3 regions of the Enterococcus faecium genome follow, and region 3 is predicted to be linked to each of the others. Evidence: predicted binding sites of a transcription regulator. Region 3 holds the regulator's gene; each other region holds the start of a gene.
The links. Region 3 encodes NrdR, which represses ribonucleotide reductase genes. Its sites were predicted from a motif close to ACACNATATATNGTGT; they were not measured.

Region 1: PYW34_RS12730 (vitamin B12-dependent ribonucleotide reductase) is a predicted target of NrdR. The motif match lies at 2,138-2,153, and genes of this name have one in related genera.
Region 2: nrdD (anaerobic ribonucleoside-triphosphate reductase) is a predicted target of NrdR. The motif match lies at 2,328-2,343, and genes of this name have one in related genera.

Annotation. Positions count from the first base shown of each region.
Region 1 covers NZ_CP118956.1:78,754-84,840, reverse strand. Annotated here, with positions in the region: gene PYW34_RS12750 (hypothetical protein) at 1-13, shown strand, start outside; gene PYW34_RS12745 (hypothetical protein) at 148-504, shown strand; gene PYW34_RS12740 (IS6-like element IS1216 family transposase) at 671-1,354, shown strand; gene PYW34_RS12735 (hypothetical protein) at 1,487-2,032, opposite strand; gene PYW34_RS12730 (vitamin B12-dependent ribonucleotide reductase) at 2,182-4,665, shown strand; gene PYW34_RS12725 (cob(I)yrinic acid a,c-diamide adenosyltransferase) at 4,679-5,242, shown strand; gene PYW34_RS12720 (DUF4430 domain-containing protein) at 5,258-5,662, shown strand; gene PYW34_RS12715 (IS6-like element ISS1N family transposase) at 5,782-6,087, opposite strand, start outside.
Region 2 covers NZ_CP118955.1:1,882,895-1,888,981, forward strand. Annotated here, with positions in the region: gene PYW34_RS09205 (ABC transporter permease) at 1-1,372, opposite strand, end outside; gene PYW34_RS09210 (ABC transporter ATP-binding protein) at 1,362-2,129, opposite strand; gene nrdD (anaerobic ribonucleoside-triphosphate reductase) at 2,455-4,644, shown strand; gene nrdG (anaerobic ribonucleoside-triphosphate reductase activating protein) at 4,959-5,561, shown strand; gene dinB (DNA polymerase IV) at 5,615-6,087, opposite strand, start outside.
Region 3 covers NZ_CP118955.1:1,113,219-1,119,305, forward strand. Annotated here, with positions in the region: gene polA (DNA polymerase I) at 1-1,158, shown strand, start outside; gene mutM (DNA-formamidopyrimidine glycosylase) at 1,203-2,039, shown strand; gene coaE (dephospho-CoA kinase) at 2,003-2,632, shown strand; gene PYW34_RS05275 (hypothetical protein) at 2,684-3,016, shown strand; gene nrdR (transcriptional regulator NrdR) at 3,328-3,819, shown strand; gene PYW34_RS05285 (replication initiation and membrane attachment family protein) at 3,842-5,215, shown strand; gene dnaI (primosomal protein DnaI) at 5,215-6,087, shown strand, end outside.

The DNA.
Region 1 (6,087 bases), on a different replicon from region 3:
GTTTAGCCCCTGATGGTAGTTATCGTTGCTATGTAAAAGACGGTGTAAGGATAAATCGTGGGAAAATTGTTTTGCCACGGGTAAAGAAAAGGAAGCATTTTTAATTGTCTTTTTCATAACAACTATTTTTTTTAAGGAGTGGAAGATATGGGGAGTACAAAAGTGATTATAGCGTTAGGCCTCTATTTTTTTCTATTGTGGATCTCACTAGTGTTTGTCTTCGATGATTGGAAAGAAGCTTCAGCAATTAGAAAAGCAAATTATACAGTATTGATACTTGTGCTTGCTATCAGATTAGGGGCATTGGTGGTATTAGATTGCATTAATACTACGACATTCGCCAATACAAATGACCAAACAGAGACAATAGCACAGATGCAGAGTGAAAAGATAGATGATTCTAGATCTATGATTGATATTTTTTCAATGAATAGTGATCAAACACAGAGAACAATTGATAGAGGGGACACCGTACCAGAAAGCAGGGGACACCATGCCGACTAAACACAAACGAAGAAAGATTGTGTTTAAGAAAAAAACTAACGACAAATTAGATTGGTTGGTGGAAGAAGCAAACAAAAAATCTAATAAAAAAGGGTTCTGTTGCAAAGTTTTAAATCTACTATCAAATAAGGTAGAATAATAGAAAAAGATAGCAGGAGGAATGACGATGAATCATTTTAAAGGAAAGCAATTTCAGCAGGATGTGATTATTGTAGCCGTGGGCTACTATCTTCGTTATAACCTTAGCTATCGTGAAGTTCAAGAAATCTTATATGATCGTGGCATTAACATTTCTCATACAACGATTTATCGTTGGGTGCAAGAATATGGCAAACTACTCTATCAAATTTGGAAAAAGAAAAATAAAAAATCCTTTTATTCATGGAAAATGGATGAAACGTACATCAAAATTAAAGGAAAATGGCATTATATGTATCGAGCCATCGATGCAGATGGTTTAACCTTGGATATTTGGTTACGTAAAAAACGGGACACACAAGCAGCGTATGCTTTTCTTAAGCGGTTAGTGAAGCAGTTTGATGAACCGAAGGTTGTAGTCACAGATAAAGCCCCCTCTATTACAAGTGCCTTTAAGAAACTAAAAGAATACGGCGGCTTTTATCAAGGGACAGAACATCGTACCATTAAATACCTGAATAATTTGATTGAACAAGACCATCGTCCAGTAAAGAGACGCAATAAATTCTATCGAAGTTTACGCACTGCCTCTACCACGATTAAAGGCATGGAAGCCATTCGAGGATTATATAAGAAAACCCGAAAAGAAGGCACTCTCTTCGGGTTTTCGGTCTGTACTGAAATCAAGGTATTATTGGGAATCCCAGCTTAAATCATAGATACCGTAAGGGATTTTATTCTTTATTTAAAACTTTGCAACAGAACCATCTTAAATAATACGCAAGGCTTCCTATTTGAATTATAGGTTTAATTTAATAAGAGATATTGTGATTTAGATACTCATCTAACTATTTAATTTATTTTTCGAACTATTAATAGCAGGTAATAAAATTCGTTTAAACACAGGAACTAATACAAGATAAAAGATTAAATTACTCGTTCCATGGAGGATATCAAAAAATAATCCTTGAAAATAATAGGCCCAAAAAGAAGGTAGTTGATATATAAAGACTTCAACTCTCGATACGATCAATCCGTAAAGAAGGCCACATAAAAATGCAATGATTGCTTGGATAGAGATGTGATGCTTAATCAGGGCACAGTTAGATAAAAAATGAAAAACCGTAACGATACTACTGAAGGCGATCAGTTGGCTGATTGTCCAACTACCCATTCCTAAATAAAGGTTCGTGCCTAATAAGCTTACTAAAGTAACGATTAAAGCATCTGTATAACTTCCATAAAAAGCGAGTAAAAGTAGAATGGCTGTCATTGGTTGTACATTCGGTATCCAATTAAAAAGGATTCTACCAACAATACAGGCGGCACTAAATAAAGCGAGGGTGGTAATCCTTCTGATTGGAAAGCGTGAATTAGAGGTTGGTAACACTAGGAAAACTCCCTTGTTTTAATTGATAATAGTTCTCATTGTATCAGAATAAAAATTAATTACAAGATTGAATTACACTTTATATAGTGCTATAATCATTGGCGGGCACAATATGTTGTGTTTGTTGATGATAAAGGTGGTAGTATTTAATGGATTATCCTAAAAAATATATAGAAAAATTAAATCAAGATATCTCTTCTTATAAAGAAGTCGCTAAGATAACTGCAGAAATGACTCAAACATTTGATGGGATTTCAAGATTAATCATGCTTGATCGCTATGCATTTAAAGATATGAGCGGAAAAACTTTGACAGTCGGGGATTTGGTTATTTTAACAACCCATGCTGATCCACAATATCCAGCAAGAGGGATCGGAAAAATTGAAGAAATCAATAAGGAACAGTTGATAATTCGAATTGAGGAAGAATTTCAAAGCTCGTTAACTGATCCAGAAGAAATTGCTTCAGGACGAGTGATTCGAAATATAAATGAGGTTGAGAAACCGCTTGAACTTTATTTTGAACAAATTGCAGCTCGTGTTGCTAGAGGAATCTCTGATATTGAAGGAGAAAAAAAAGCTCAGTTTTTTACCGAGTTTTATCAGCATTTGACAGAGCAAAATCTCATTCCTGCTGGTCGTGTACTTTATGGTGCAGGAACGAATTCAGAAGTAACATACTTTAATTGCTACGTTATGCCATTCATCCATGACTCTCGTGGGGGCCTAGCAAAACATCGTCAAGAAGTGATGGAGATTATGAGTCGCGGTGGCGGTGTAGGAACGAACGGTTCAACGCTACGGCCAAAATCGGCGATCGTCCATGGGGTGAATGGGAAATCATCAGGTTCAGTTTCGTGGCTCAATGACTTAGCTAATTTGACGAATTTAGTTGAACAAGGCGGGAGTCGTCGGGGAGCACAAATGATCATGTTGAATGATTGGCATCCAGATATTTTTGAATTCATTATCTCTAAGATTCAGAATCCGGCCATTTTACAAAATTTGATCCACACTAGCCAAAGTCCGACAGTGCGCCAATTAGCTAGTGAAAAACTGACTTTTGAACCACTGACAGCAAATGAAAAAGAATGGTTAGAATTTTTGGTTGATCATCCGACAAATGATATGGAGGATAAATTTTTAAAAACGGCTCAACAGAAATTAAAAGCGGGTGGTACGTACAGTGTGAAAGACCCTGATTTCTTGACCGGAGCCAATATCTCCGTCTGTTTAACAAAAGAATTTATGGAAGCTGTCGAAACCGACCAAACTTATGAGTTACGCTTTCCAGCAATCGAAGACTATGACGCTAGTGAAATGGCTGATTATGATCAACATTGGATGGAAATTGGAGATGTCAGAGAATGGGCTGAAACAGGGCGTAAAGTAAAAATACATCAAACGATCAAGGCTCGCGAATTGTGGGATTTGATTACTTATTGTGCAACGTATTCAGCAGAACCGGGAATATTTTTTATCGATAATGCTAATGAGATGACCAATGCTCAAGCCTACGGACAAAAGGTAGTTGCAACCAATCCATGTGGGGAACAGCCATTGACGCCTTATGCGGTATGCAATCTAGCAGCAATTAATTTAGCCAATATGGTTGATAAAAAAACGAAAGTTGTCGACTTTGAAAAATTAACTGATGTCGTAAGAGCTAGTGTTCGTTTTCAGGACAATGTAATTGATGCGACGCCTTACTTTTTTAAAAAAAATGAGCAGCAAGCTAAAGGTGAACGACGCGTTGGACTTGGGGTCATGGGATTGGCAGATTTATTGATTTATTGTGAAAAAGTCTATGGATCTGAAGATGGAAACCGTTTAGTAGATCAAGTATTTGAAAAAATTGCTGTTACGGCTTATCAAACGTCCGTCGAACTAGCAAAAGAAAAAGGCAGCTTCCCATTTTTAGTAGGCAAAACAGTCGAGGAAACAACCGCGCTTCGTCAACGTTTTATTGAATCGGGTTATATGAAGAAGATGCCGGAATCAATCCGACAAGCGATTCTAAAATACGGTATTCGTAATTCTCATTTACTAACAGTCGCACCAACAGGGTCAACGGGTACTATGGCTGGTGTTTCAACCGGACTAGAACCATATTTCTCTTTTTCTTATTTTAGAAGTGGTCGCTTAGGAAAATTCATTGAAGTTAACGCTGAAATAGTCAGTGAATATTTAGAAAAAAATCCAGAGAAAACTGCGGATAATCTACCACCATTCTTTGTCACTGCCATGGAGCTTTCACCAAAAGATCACGTGAGTGTTCAATGTACGATCCAACGTTGGGTAGATAGCTCTATCTCAAAAACAGTCAATGCACCTAAGGGTTATCAAGTGAAACAAGTAGCTGCGATCTATGAAGATCTGTATCAAGGCGGTGCTAAAGGTGGAACTGTCTATGTGGATGGTAGCAGGGATTCGCAAGTGTTGACACTTGAAGCAGATGACAATGTATTTGAAGAACCTGTAGTAGGGGTGGCAGATAATCAAATTACTCTTGACTCATTAGAATCATCAGAAGCAGAAGAAATATGTCCGATTTGCCATGAGGGTAGAATTGAAGAAATTGGTGGTTGCAGTACCTGCACTAACTGTAAAGTACAACTAAAATGTGGCTTGTAAAAGGAGCTATTCGATGAAAATTTATACTAAAAGCGGCGATAAAGGAAATACTAGTATTATTGGTGGAGAAAGAATAAAAAAATCTGACGCTCGCGTTTGTGCTTACGGTAGCGTTGATGAAGTAAATTCTTGGGTCGGTAAAATTATTTCAGAGTTGGATGATAAAAAGTTTGAGCTGTTGAAAAAAGAACTAGTTGTATTACAAATTTTACTTTTTGATATTGGAACAGACTTGGCTACACCCATCGGGATTAAAGAAATGATTGTAGGGAAAGAAGAAGTAACTAAGATTGAAACGCTGATTGATTTTTATCAAGCAAAAGTTCCAGTCATTGAAAAATTTATCTTACCTGGAGGACATCCGGTGGCATGCGATATGCAAATTACACGAACAGTTATTCGTCGGGCAGAACGTGAAATCACACGATTGATTGTTTCAGATGAACCTATCAATTTACATGCATACAAAATTATGAATCGCTTATCAGATTTATTTTTTGTACTTGCACGTTATGTAAATCATGTTTATGCTACCAAAGAGCCATTTTATGAACGAGCAGGGAAGGTATTCCATTAAGAGAGGGTTTTAAACTTGAAAAAATTAGCAACATTATTAACCGTTTTTATCGGACTATTCATTATGACAGGGTGCCAATCAAATCAAAATGATCAAGCCTCTTCAAAAGCATCCACTCAAGCAACAAGCGAGGTTGCTAAATCAAGCGCGCTGATAAAATTGACTGATAGTGATAAAGAGATCACTTCAAAAACAGTCACTTACAAATCAGGAGAATCATTATTGGTAATTTTAAAGGCTAACTTTGAAGTAAAAGAAAGGGATGGCTTTATTACTTCAATTGATGGTCATGCGCAAGATGAGAGTCAAAATAAATACTGGACATTCACTATCAATGGAAAAATGGGTGAAAAAGGCGCAGGTGAAACTACATTAGATAATGATGATCAGGTAGTTTTCAATTTGGGTGTATTTAAATAAAAATTATCGTTCTTTACAGCAATTGGGCGATAATTAAGTATGAGAAAATTATTAGTTTTTAAAGGGGTTCTGTTGCGAAGTTTGAAAATCAAACGCGCCCTCTCTGAACTCCAAATATCTTAGGCTGTTATTCCCATTAATACCTTGATTTCAGTAGACACCGAAAAGCCGAAGAGCGTTCCATTTCTTCGGTTCTTTTTATATATTCCTCGAATGGTCTCCATGCCCTTAATCGTGGAAGAGGCTGTACGTAGACTTTGATAAAATTTATTTCGTCGTTTAATAGGTCGATGGTCTTGTTCTATTAAATTGTTAAGATACTTCACAGTTCGGTGCTCTGTCTTAGTATATAAACCCACACTCTGTAACTTTCTAAAGGCGGAGCCAAGAGAAGGTGCTTTATCGGTCACAATTGCTTTCGGCTC
Region 2 (6,087 bases), 770 kb from region 3:
TTAGATATACCATTGTTTCGTCACCTAATACACTTGGAAGCATTTGTTGAATCTTCAATTCTTGATTATCTGGCAGTCCAATACTAGATCCATATAATGAAATATTCCGAAAAAGAGTTTGCATTTGATCAAGCAAAACAGTATGACCAGGTGATTTCAAAGAAATGTTCGGCAAATCTGGATTAACTTTTCTGAAGGCTTGATATTGTGTTTCCGTGATCAGATTAGCAGTTTGAAACATAGGTTCTTCGAGATTTTGACTATAGATACTCCCAATGACTTTATAATGCAAGGTGATTTCTTTAGTTATCTTCTGCCCTTCCTCTGCTAGAATCGGCTTGATTTTTTTCTCTGTCTCAACATCAAACTGATAGTCCATCGGGGAGGAAACTTTCTCCTGGTAGGATAAAATAGTAGAGATACTAGCCGTGCCGCCAATTGTCATTAAAGAAATTCCGAGAATGACTGTAATCAGAGAATTTGTACGCCAACTTTTGAGCAAATGAACTTGCGTGTTACCCATTATCAAAAAATTGATACCATAGTAATAAATCTTCCATTTACTCAATATGATCAAAAATAACCGAAATGTATAACAGAAAAACAAATAAGTACCGACCACACAAACGAAAAAAATTAAAAAAGGAAAAAAGAAAACTAATGTATCAAGATAATGATAACTGATCATCCATGAAGTGATTTCCCTAAAATGACTAGCTCCAAAATATCCGCTCGTTAAAAGTAGTAACCCGATGACTGCGAGTAATCGGTGCCTTGTCCTGAAGCGCATTGTTGAACTATCTGCTTGTTCTTTTTCTCCAAAACTTCGAATCATTGGATAGCGCCATATTTTCCATATTGAATATACAGATACTGCTAAAAGGATGATGAAAAAAGCAAATAAAGTATCTACTACTGATGGAATGGAGATAAAAAATGGACTAGTAAGATCCATATCCATCATTCGAACCAAAATCATTGAAAAGAGTTTGGAAAAAATAATACCGAGTAATATCCCAGAAATACAGGCGAACAATCCAATTATCATGATTTCTAACACATATATACCTGATATCTGCAGTTTATTCATACCAAAAAGCTGATAGATGCCTATTTCCTTTTGCCTTCTATTCAAGAAAAATCGGTTGGCACTGAATACGAAAAAAAGCAAAACAACAGTAATGATAAATCCACCAAAACTCAATCCACCATCTATCGAAGTATCTTGACTTGCTCTTCTGACTAAAGATTGATCGTAGGTCATTGCGCTGAAGGAATAATAGATCATTACGGATAAAGTCAAACTGAAAAAATAAACAAGATAGCCTCGTGACTGCCGAAAAAAACTTTTAACGGCTAGTTTATACAGCATTCATTTTTCCTCCTCCGCCAATCGTCGCCTGCATGTCTATTACTTTCTCAAAGAACTCTCTTCTTGTCCCTCTTCTGACAACTTCAGAAAAAATCACACCATCTTTAATAAATAAAATTCTATCGCAGTAGCTTGCTGTATATGGATCATGGGTGACTAACAGTATCGTTGCTTTTTCTTTTTGATTCATGGTCTTCAAGTAGTTCAACAATTCTGTAGCCGACTTCGAGTCCAAAGAGCCAGTTGGTTCATCTGCAAAAATCACTTGTGGCTGAACAACAAGTGCTCTAGCAGCTGCAATTCGTTGTCTCTGTCCGACAGAAAGTTCATCGGGATACCGTTTGAGCAGTTCTTCTATATTCAACAATTGAGCTACATGTCTTACTCTCTTTTCCATTTCCTCTTTAGTCATCCGTTCAACTGCTAGGGGCAATAGGATATTGTCTTTTGCATTTAGGGTATCGATCAAATTGAACTCTTGAAAAATGAATCCTAGTTTTTTTCGACGAAAGTCACTGAGCTCACTGTTTTTCATTTTTGTGATTTCTTTTCCTTGGATCGAGACACTGCCCATCGTAGGCAAATTGATCGTGGACAAGATATTCATCAGCGTTGTCTTTCCTGCACCACTTGGGCCCATAATCCCAACAAACTCGCCTTCTTCTACTGTGAATGAGATATTATCTAAGGCTTTGACGGGAGAAAGTTTGCTGCCGTAGCTTTTACTTAGATGTTTCACTTCGATCATCTTTTCCAATTCTTCTCCTCCTCTTTCATTTTTCATTTCTATTTATTTGCATAGTAGCATATCTACGAATAATTTGCTCTTATGTTTTTGTCACTTTTACTTGGACTGAATAAAAAATTTTATTCAATTATTTTATTCAGCAAAATTAAATATGCAAAAAACAAATCCACCAGCTACAAGTTTTCACCTTTTTTCACAATAAAATATACACTACATATAGTATAGAAATCCAATTATACAGCACATTGAATACTATATATAGCCGATATTTAGTTGCTCCTTCCCCGATTTTGTTTTATGATAGACAAGAACAATTTAGCAGGAGTTGAAGATAATGAAAGTAAATTATGAAGAAAAAACTGTCGTTACTCAGCAGCCAGAGACATCCCAGATGAAAGTCATCAAACGCGATGGCCGCCATGTTGATTTCGATGAACAAAAGATCAATGAAGCACTGATCAAAGCAGAAAAGAAAATTCACGGCTCATTATCACCACTTACTTATGAAAAAATTCAAATGATTGCAGACTTGGTTGTCCAAGAAATCAAAAGCCGGTTTGCTGAAAATGTCAAAATCTATGAGATTCAAAACATCGTGGAACATATATTACTAGAAAAAAACGAATATGAATTAGCAGAAGAGTACATCAATTATCGTACCAAACGAGATTTTGCTCGCAGTAAAGCAACAGATATCAACTTTTCGATTGAAAAGCTAATCAACAAGGACCAAACTGTCGTGAACGAAAACGCAAATAAAGACAGTAATGTTTTCAATACACAGCGAGATCTGACAGCCGGGATCGTTGGAAAATCAATCGGACTGAAAATGTTGCCACCACATATAGCAAATGCGCATCAAAAAGGCGATATCCATTACCATGATTTGGATTATCATCCTTATACACCGATGACGAATTGCTGCTTGATTGATTTCAAAGGCATGCTGAACAATGGGTTCAAAATCGGCAATGCCGAAGTCGAATCGCCAAAATCTATCCAGACCGCCACAGCACAAATCTCACAGATTATTGCCAATGTAGCGTCAAGTCAATATGGTGGCTGTTCTGCCGACCGAACAGATGAATTGCTTGCTCCTTTTGCAGAATTGAACTATAAAAAACATCTAAAAGACGCGGAAGAATGGATCGATTCGCCAGAACGCCAAAAAGAATATGCAAAAGCAAAAACCAAAAAAGATATCTTCGATGCTATGCAAAGTTTGGAATATGAAATCAATACCTTATTTACTTCAAATGGACAAACTCCTTTCACTTCATTAGGATTTGGACTAGGAGAAAACTGGTTTGAAAGAGAAATTCAAAAAGCAATTTTACAGATTCGAATCAATGGATTAGGGAGTGAAAAGCGGACAGCTATCTTCCCTAAACTGATCTTCACTTTGAAAAAAGGTGTGAACTTAAACCCTGAAGATCCTAATTACGACATCAAACAACTAGCATTGGAATGTGCAACGAAAAGAATGTATCCTGATATTCTGAATTACGATAAAATCGTTGAATTAACTGGAAGTTTCAAAGTACCTATGGGCTGTCGTTCATTCTTGCAAGGGTGGAAAGACGAAAATGGTCAAGAAGTAAATGTCGGACGAATGAATTTAGGTGTTGTTACATTGAATTTGCCAAGAATCGCGATCGAATCAAAAGGAGATCAGAATAAATTCTGGCAGTTACTGTCTGACCGCTTAGAAATCATGAAAGATGCGCTTCTCTATCGTGTAGAACGTTGTAAAGAAGCCATTCCAGCAAATGCGCCAATTTTATATATGTATGGTGCTTTCGGGAAACGTCTTTCACGTACCGATTCTGTCAATGAATTATTCAAAAACCGTCGAGCTACTGTATCGTTAGGCTACATTGGATTGTATGAAGTTGCTTCAGCTTTCTTCGGTGGCGAATGGGAAACAAACCCAGAAGCAAAAGCTTTCACACTTGATATCGTCAAAGAATTAAAAGCTAATGCAGATGCATGGGGGGATGAATATGGTTATCATTTCAGTGTCTATTCAACTCCAAGTGAAAGTCTAACTGACCGTTTCTGCCGTTTGGATACAGAAAAATTCGGCATCATCGAAAATATCACAGATAAAGAATATTATACAAACAGTTTCCACTATGATGTGCGTAAAAACCCAACGCCATTTGAAAAATTGGAATTTGAGAAGGATTATCCAAAATATTGTTCAGGTGGATTCATCCACTACTGTGAATACCCTATGCTCCAACAAAATCCGAAAGCTTTAGAAGCTGTATGGGATTTTGCATATGACAAAATCGGGTATCTTGGTACGAATACGCCAATCGATCATTGCTATCAATGTGGTTTCGAAGGTGATTTCAAACCGACAGAACGAGGGTTCGAATGTCCAGAATGTGGAAATCATGATCCAAAAACATGTGATGTAGTCAAACGTACTTGTGGCTATTTAGGAAATCCGCAAGCTCGTCCGATGGTACATGGCCGCCATAAAGAAATTTCCTCACGTGTGAAACACATGAAATGAGGTTGTGAAAAAGCTGTCCTGCATCAAGTAATAAGAATAGCTAAACAAAAATAGTTCCTCATATTTTTCGTTTAGTTGGGCTTATTACTGCAGATGCAAGCTTTTGAACACCGTTTATTCAGAATAAGAGGCTATGACAAGTCTTTTTTCACCACCCTCTTTCGATGGCTTTGTATCTTTGAACGCCCTCTATCAAAATAAGAACAAGCTTTCTTGAACAATGGATTTAGGTCAGTTTGTTCTTATTTATGTGGTCGAGTAGATTTTATCTTCAATAGCTATATCTTTGAACCTTAAATGAAAGAAGTTTTTTTATGAGAAATCCAAAACCAAAAGAATGGTTAGCAAAAGACTACAGCCAAAACTATATTGCTGACTACAAACCGTTTAATTTTGTCGATGGTGAAGGTGTCCGCAACAGTCTTTACGTTAGTGGCTGCTTATTTGCCTGCGAAGGCTGCTTCAACAAAGCTGCACAAAATTTCCGATATGGCAAACCATTCACACCTGAATTAGAAGAACAAATCATCGCTGACTTGCGCAACGATTACGTGCAAGGATTAACTTTACTTGGTGGCGAACCTTTTTTGAATACAGATGTTTGTCTGCAAGTCGTACGACGTATCCGAAAAGAGTTCGGTACGACAAAAGATATCTGGTCATGGACAGGCTATACCTTTGATGAATTGCTACAAGATTCAGAAGATAAATTAGAACTCCTTTCGCAAATCGATATCCTTGTTGACGGACGCTTTGAATTAAGCAAACGTGACCTAAAACTACAATTTCGCGGAAGTAGCAACCAGCGGATCATTGACGTCCAAAAATCTTTAGAATCCAATCAAGTTGTGATTTGGGAAAAATGTACGGATGCAACAGAAACCTATGAACAAATCAAAAAGCAAGACTTGATATAAAAACAGCTTTGGGAGAGAAAACGGATTTCCGGTTTCAACTCTCAAAGCTGTTTTTATATTTCTTGATTTTCCCATAATGGAAGGACGATGTTTTCATAAGTCATCGGGTCCAGATTCGTCAAAGTAATCCCTAACAATCGGATTCCTTTTTCTACTCCCAAGATTTCCTCCCATATAAGGCTTGCTTGATAAAAGAGTGCTTCTTTTTTATAGATATATTCTGGCAATGTCACTCTTTTGGTCACAGTAGAATAGTCCGTGTACCTGACCTTCAAAACTACTGTTTTCCCATGTTTTTGGACTCTTCTCAGTGCTTCTTCTACTTTTTCAGCTAGTTGGCGCAACTGAGTCAGCACTGCTTCTTCCGTTTGCAACGGCTGCCCATAAGTATGCTCTTTTCCCACAGATTTTCGCTCTCTTGTAACGTTTACTGGAGAATCATGGATTCCTCTGACTTTACGATAAAGAGAATAGCCCATTTTTCCAAAATTTCGAATCAACATCATTTCTGTGCATTCATATAGGT
Region 3 (6,087 bases):
GGGATCAAAGTAGATGCGACTCGCTTACAAGAAATGAAGGGCGAGTTCTCTGCTCGCTTAAGAGAGATCGAACAAAAAATCTACGAAGAAGCCGGCGAAGAATTCAATTTGAATTCACCAAAGCAATTAGGAGTGATCTTATTTGAAAAAATGGGATTACCCGTTATCAAAAAAACAAAAACTGGATATTCCACAGCCGTAGATGTACTGGAACAGCTTCGTGAACAAGCACCAATCGTAGAGGATATCCTCACCTATCGTCAAATTGCAAAAATTCAATCTACCTATGTCGAGGGACTGCTGAAAGTGATCCAATCAGATGGAAAAGTGCATACCCGTTATGTCCAGACATTGACCCAAACAGGACGATTAAGCTCTGTTGATCCTAATTTGCAGAACATCCCGATTCGATTAGATGAAGGGAGAAAGATACGTCAGGCATTTGTTCCTAGAGAAAAAGACTGGCTGATTTATTCTTCTGACTATTCACAAATCGAGTTACGCGTACTTGCGCATATCTCAAATGATGAACATTTGAAAGCTGCCTTCCTAGAAGGTCAAGATATCCATGCCAGCACAGCGATGCGTGTATTTGGAATCGAAAAGGCAGAGGATGTCACACCAAATATGCGTAGGCAGGCAAAAGCAGTGAATTTTGGTATCGTGTATGGCATCTCTGATTACGGACTTTCACAAAATCTAGGAATCAGCCGAAAAGCAGCACAGCAATACATCGATACGTACTTTGAAAAATACCCAGGTGTCAAAGAATATATGGAAAGAATCGTACGCGAAGCAAAAGACCAAGGCTACGTCGAAACGCTGTATCACCGCCGTCGATATCTGCCAGACATCAATTCAAGAAATTACAATATCCGTTCTTTTGCGGAACGAACAGCTATCAATACACCAATCCAAGGAAGTGCTGCTGATATTTTGAAAATCGCGATGATCGAATTGGATAAACGATTAAAAGAAACAGGTCTTCAAGCTACGATGCTGTTACAAGTTCATGATGAACTTGTCTTCGAGGTACCGAAAAAAGAACTTGAATCATTAGATAAATTGGTGAAGGAAGTTATGGAACAAGCTGTTTCTCTTCATGTACCACTGATCACTGACAGCAGTTGGGGAAAAACGTGGTACGAAGCAAAATAAACATTGTTTAAGACAGAGCAATATAATGAAGGTGAAAAGAAAAAATGCCAGAATTACCAGAAGTAGAAACCGTTCGTAAAGGATTGGAACGGTTAGTAGTAGGAAAAACGATTCAAAAAGTTCAGGTCTTGTGGCCCAAGATCATCGAGCAACCAGAGACACCCATCTTTGAGGCTTCTCTTGTTGGCGAAACCATCCAATCCATTGGACGTAGAGGGAAGTTTTTAATTTTTCATCTCGATCATTATGAACTGATCTCACACTTGCGAATGGAAGGAAAATATCAATTTACGAAAGAAAATACACCAATCGATAAACATACGCATGTACTTTTCTTTTTTGAGGATGGAAGCCAACTTCGCTACAACGATGTACGAAAATTTGGTCGTATGACAATCGTCGAAAAAGGAGCAAGTGCAACTTACCGAGGAATCATGAAATTGGGACCTGAGCCTTTGCCAGATAGCTTCTTATTAGCAGATTTCGCAAATGGACTGAAAAAGTCCCACAAAGCAATCAAGCCATTGCTGCTAGACCAACGTCTAGTGACTGGTCTAGGTAATATTTATGTAGATGAAGCATTATGGGAAGCGAAGATCCATCCAGAACAACCGGCGAACACACTGCGCCCCAAAGAGGTAGAACAATTACGTCTATCGATCATTGATGTTTTGGATCGTGCAATAGAAGCCGGAGGTACCACGATTCGCAGTTATTTGAATGCATTAGGAGAATCAGGCGGATTTCAAGTAGCACTGCATGTCTATCAGCAAACTGGCAAACCATGTATACGTTGTGGAACGCCGATCGTGAAAACAAAAGTGGCACAAAGGGGGACGCACTATTGTCCGAATTGTCAAAGGCTAAAAATCGCAAAGTAGGATTTGTTTTAGGTTTGACGGGTGGAATAGCTACCGGTAAAAGTACGGCAGCCAAAGTCTTTCAGTCTCATGGATTTCCTTTGATCGATGGCGATGTGATTGCCAGAGAAACTGTTGAGCCTGGAACGCTTGCTCTGAGGAAAATTGTATCAGTGTTTGGCCAAGAGGTATTGCAGCCTGATGGGCAACTAGATCGAGGGAAACTTGGGATGATTGTTTTTCCATCAAAGGAAAAACGGCAAAAACTTGATCAGCTATTAGATCCGTTTATCCGAAAAGCGATAAAAGATCAAATCGCCTCTCTAAGTTCCAATCATCCTTTAGTAATTGTAGATATCCCATTGCTCTACGAAGGTCATTATGACCACTATATGGATGCAGTAGCTGTCGTTTATACTACGCCAGAAACTCAGCTTCAGCGTTTGATGAAACGTAATCAACTGACGCTAGAACAAGCGCAGCAGAGAATTAGTAGTCAACTTCCAATCGAAGAAAAAAAGCAGCGTGCGGATATTTTGTTCGACAACAATGGAACAAAAGAAAAACTTGTGGGACAAATCGAAAATTGGCTTTTTGCTAATCGCTTTCTTTGAGTATCTGTGTCAATTTTGCTATCCTGAGTATATAGAAAGTGAGGGATAGCGATGGGATCATTAAAAAATCAAAAGGATAAAGTCGTAGGTAACGCAAAAGAAAAAATCGGCGAGATGCTCAATAAAGAAAATCTAATCGATGAAGGTCGTACGCAATCAGAAACAGCAGAAGAAAAAGAAAAGCAGTACCAAGCAAGAATCGATGAAATAGAAGACCAGCAGGCAGAAGAAGAAGCGAAGCGGCAAGATTTGACTCAAGAACGAAAAAATCCGACACCTGATCGTAGTAAAACACCGCTCCCAGAAAGTGACCACATTCCCGATGAGCAAAAAATCGAGGAACAGCGAATGAAACACTATACAGGAATCGAAGAGAAGTTATAAAATAGTAAAAAATCGAGATGTGACTTGAAGCAGATGAGAAGGTGTTCATCTGCTTCAAGTTTTTTGTGCTAGATGACTAAATCAGCTTTTGTGTAAGTTATTTCTCAGTAATCAAGGTGATCAGTATTGGAAAATTGAAATTTAGTAAGGACAGGGGACACAATTACGCATGAAAGTAGAAAAAATTGTTCTTATATCCGTGTTTTTTGGGTAGGACAGTCGCGTTTGTGATTTGTTTCGTGTTATAATACAACTAGTTGTAAAGAAAGACACATCCTTTATATAAAATGCGATGCAAGAGGTGAGACAAAATGAGATGTCCCAGATGTCAACATAATAATTCACGAGTAATCGACAGCCGTCAAGCAGATGATGGACGTGCGATCCGTCGCCGTCGCGAATGTGAGAATTGTTCGTTCCGATTCACTACATTTGAACGAATTGAAGCTGCTCCGTTATTAGTAATCAAGAAAAACGGGGAACGCGAAGAGTTCAATCGCGATAAAATTTTAAGAGGACTCATCCGTTCAGCAGAAAAAAGACCTGTAGCTATGGAACAAATGGAACAAATCGTCAACCATGTCGAAAACCGCGTACGCAGTCTCGGAGAAAACGAAGTATCGACGAATCTAATTGGTGAATATGTGATGGAAGATTTAGTTGATTTAGACGAAATCGCTTATATTCGTTTTGCAAGTGTTTATCGCCAGTTCAAAGATATGTCTGTTTTCTTAAAAGAGTTGCAAGATATCGTGGATAAAGCAAAAGAAAATAATAAAGAGAATAATAAAGAAAACAATTAAGAAACAAAAAGGAGGCATTTCCTTGGAAAATGCTTGGAAAGAGCTTCAACCAAAAAATATTTACCAAGGAAGAAAAGCGGCTCCGCTGAGAGAAGACAGCAAGAACGCCTTGCTGTATCTTTATCAGCCACTAATCGGCGGAGAAGCCTTGAGTATCTATTTCACCCTGTTATCAGAAATCTCTCAAGAATCTGGCAAAGGTCCTGAAGGGATGCATGCAGATCTGCTTAGTAGTCTAGGCTGCGGTATCCCGCAATTTTATGATGCAAGAAAAAAGCTAGAAGGAATCGGCTTACTGGATGTTTATTTTAAAGAAGATAGTGATCTGGGACCTCGTTTTATTTATGAGCTGTTAGAACCACTCATTCCTAAAGCATTTTTCAAAGACTCTGTTCTGGCTTTTCTTCTTCTGGAAAAAGTTGGTGAACGACGATTCCAGAAGCTTACCCAATTGTTTGAACCTAAAAGGCATACAGCAGAGGGATATCAAAAAATCACAAAAAAATTTTTAGATGTTTATCGCTTCAATGAAGCAGTGTACGCTGCTAATCAAGAAAACATCGAATCGCTGAATAAATCTTTTGAAGAATCTGAATCAGTAGCATTACTTGAAGCAGATTCGACATTCGATTGGCAGTTTTTGAATGATTGGCTGGCAAAAAAACATATTGCAAGTCTTGATGATCCAATCATCAAACAAGTCGACATGTATCATCAGCTTTACGGTTTCGATGAATTGACACTTGGCGAACTGATCAGTCAATCTTATGACTTTAGTGAACAAAAAGTATCTGAAAAAGAACTGCAAAAAGCCATTTTGGCAATGCAGAGACGTCCGGTGAAGCAAACAAAAGAAACAGTTGCGGTTTCTGAAAACAGTAATGAACCCTCGTCAAACGAACATTTGACAAACGCAGCGCTTCAGCTGATAAAAGAAGCACAGAGCATTCCACCGATGAAATATCTGGAAGCAATCAAGTCAGAAAAAGGCGGATATGTTTCTAAACAAGAAAACTGGTTACTGCAAGATCTTGTTTCTCAATCAGGTCTTTCCAGTAGCGTGATCAATGTTTTGTTGAATTATGTATTGGTGATCAAAAATAATGCTAGCTTAAATGCTAGTTATGTGAATACAGTGGCAAATGAATGGGCACAAAAGAAAATCGCCACAGCAGAAGAAGCAATTCAGCATATTCGGCAAATAAGCAATCAAGCAAAACAATCAAAACAAAAGAAGCAAACAAATTATCCAAATGGCAAGCGAAATGTTCGGCGGGAAAAGCTTCCTGATTGGGTCAATCAGCCAAAAGATGAAAAACAGATCAGCAGCGAGAAAAAAGCAGAGATTGACCGCCGTTTTAAAGAATACCTGGCAAAAAAGGAGGGTGACATCTAGTGGAAGACGTAGGCAAAGAATTGAAGAGGATCATCAGCAAACGCAATTATCAAGAAAAGTATGCTGAAATGATCGCTGAAGTCTTAAATGATGCGGATGTTCAAGCTTTTCTAAGCGCACACCAAGAAGAATTGACACAAGCGGATATTGAAAAAAGTTACGCCAAATTGTATGAATTCGTGCAAGAAAAGCGTAAATATCAAAAAAACGATCCAACGATGATCGCTCCCGGCTATGAGCCGAAGCTGACATTGAATTTTCATTATGTGGATGTCACTTATGTACCAACGGAAGCATTGTTAGCACGGCAAAGACAAGAAGAAATCAGAAGCCGAGTAAAAGCAATGGATATGCCAAAAGATATTCAATCGGCTTCTTTTGAAAACTTTGAACGTACAGATGGACGAGGATATGCGAGCTTAGAAGCCCTAGATTTTGTAGAGAAATATACTGCTGATCCAAAAGGGTATCATAAAGGACTGTATCTAGTAGGAAGTTTTGGTATTGGAAAAACATATTTATTAGGAGCAACAGCGAGAGAATTAGCGATTGCTGGATTCACCACGACGCTAGTCCATTTTCCGACATTTGCCGTTGAGATGAAACAGGCAATCGGAAAAGATCAAGTGGCAGAAAAGTTAGATGCAGTGAAACGTTCACCTATTTTGATGATCGATGATATTGGTGCAGATGCGATGAGTAGTTGGATACGAGACGAAGTATTCGGTGTTATCCTTCAATATCGGATGCAGGAACAGTTACCAACCTTCTTCTCATCGAATTTTACAATGGATGAATTGGAACAGCATTTGTCCGTCACTCAACGTGGAGATGAAGAGCCGCTAAAAGCGAAACGGATAATGGAACGCATA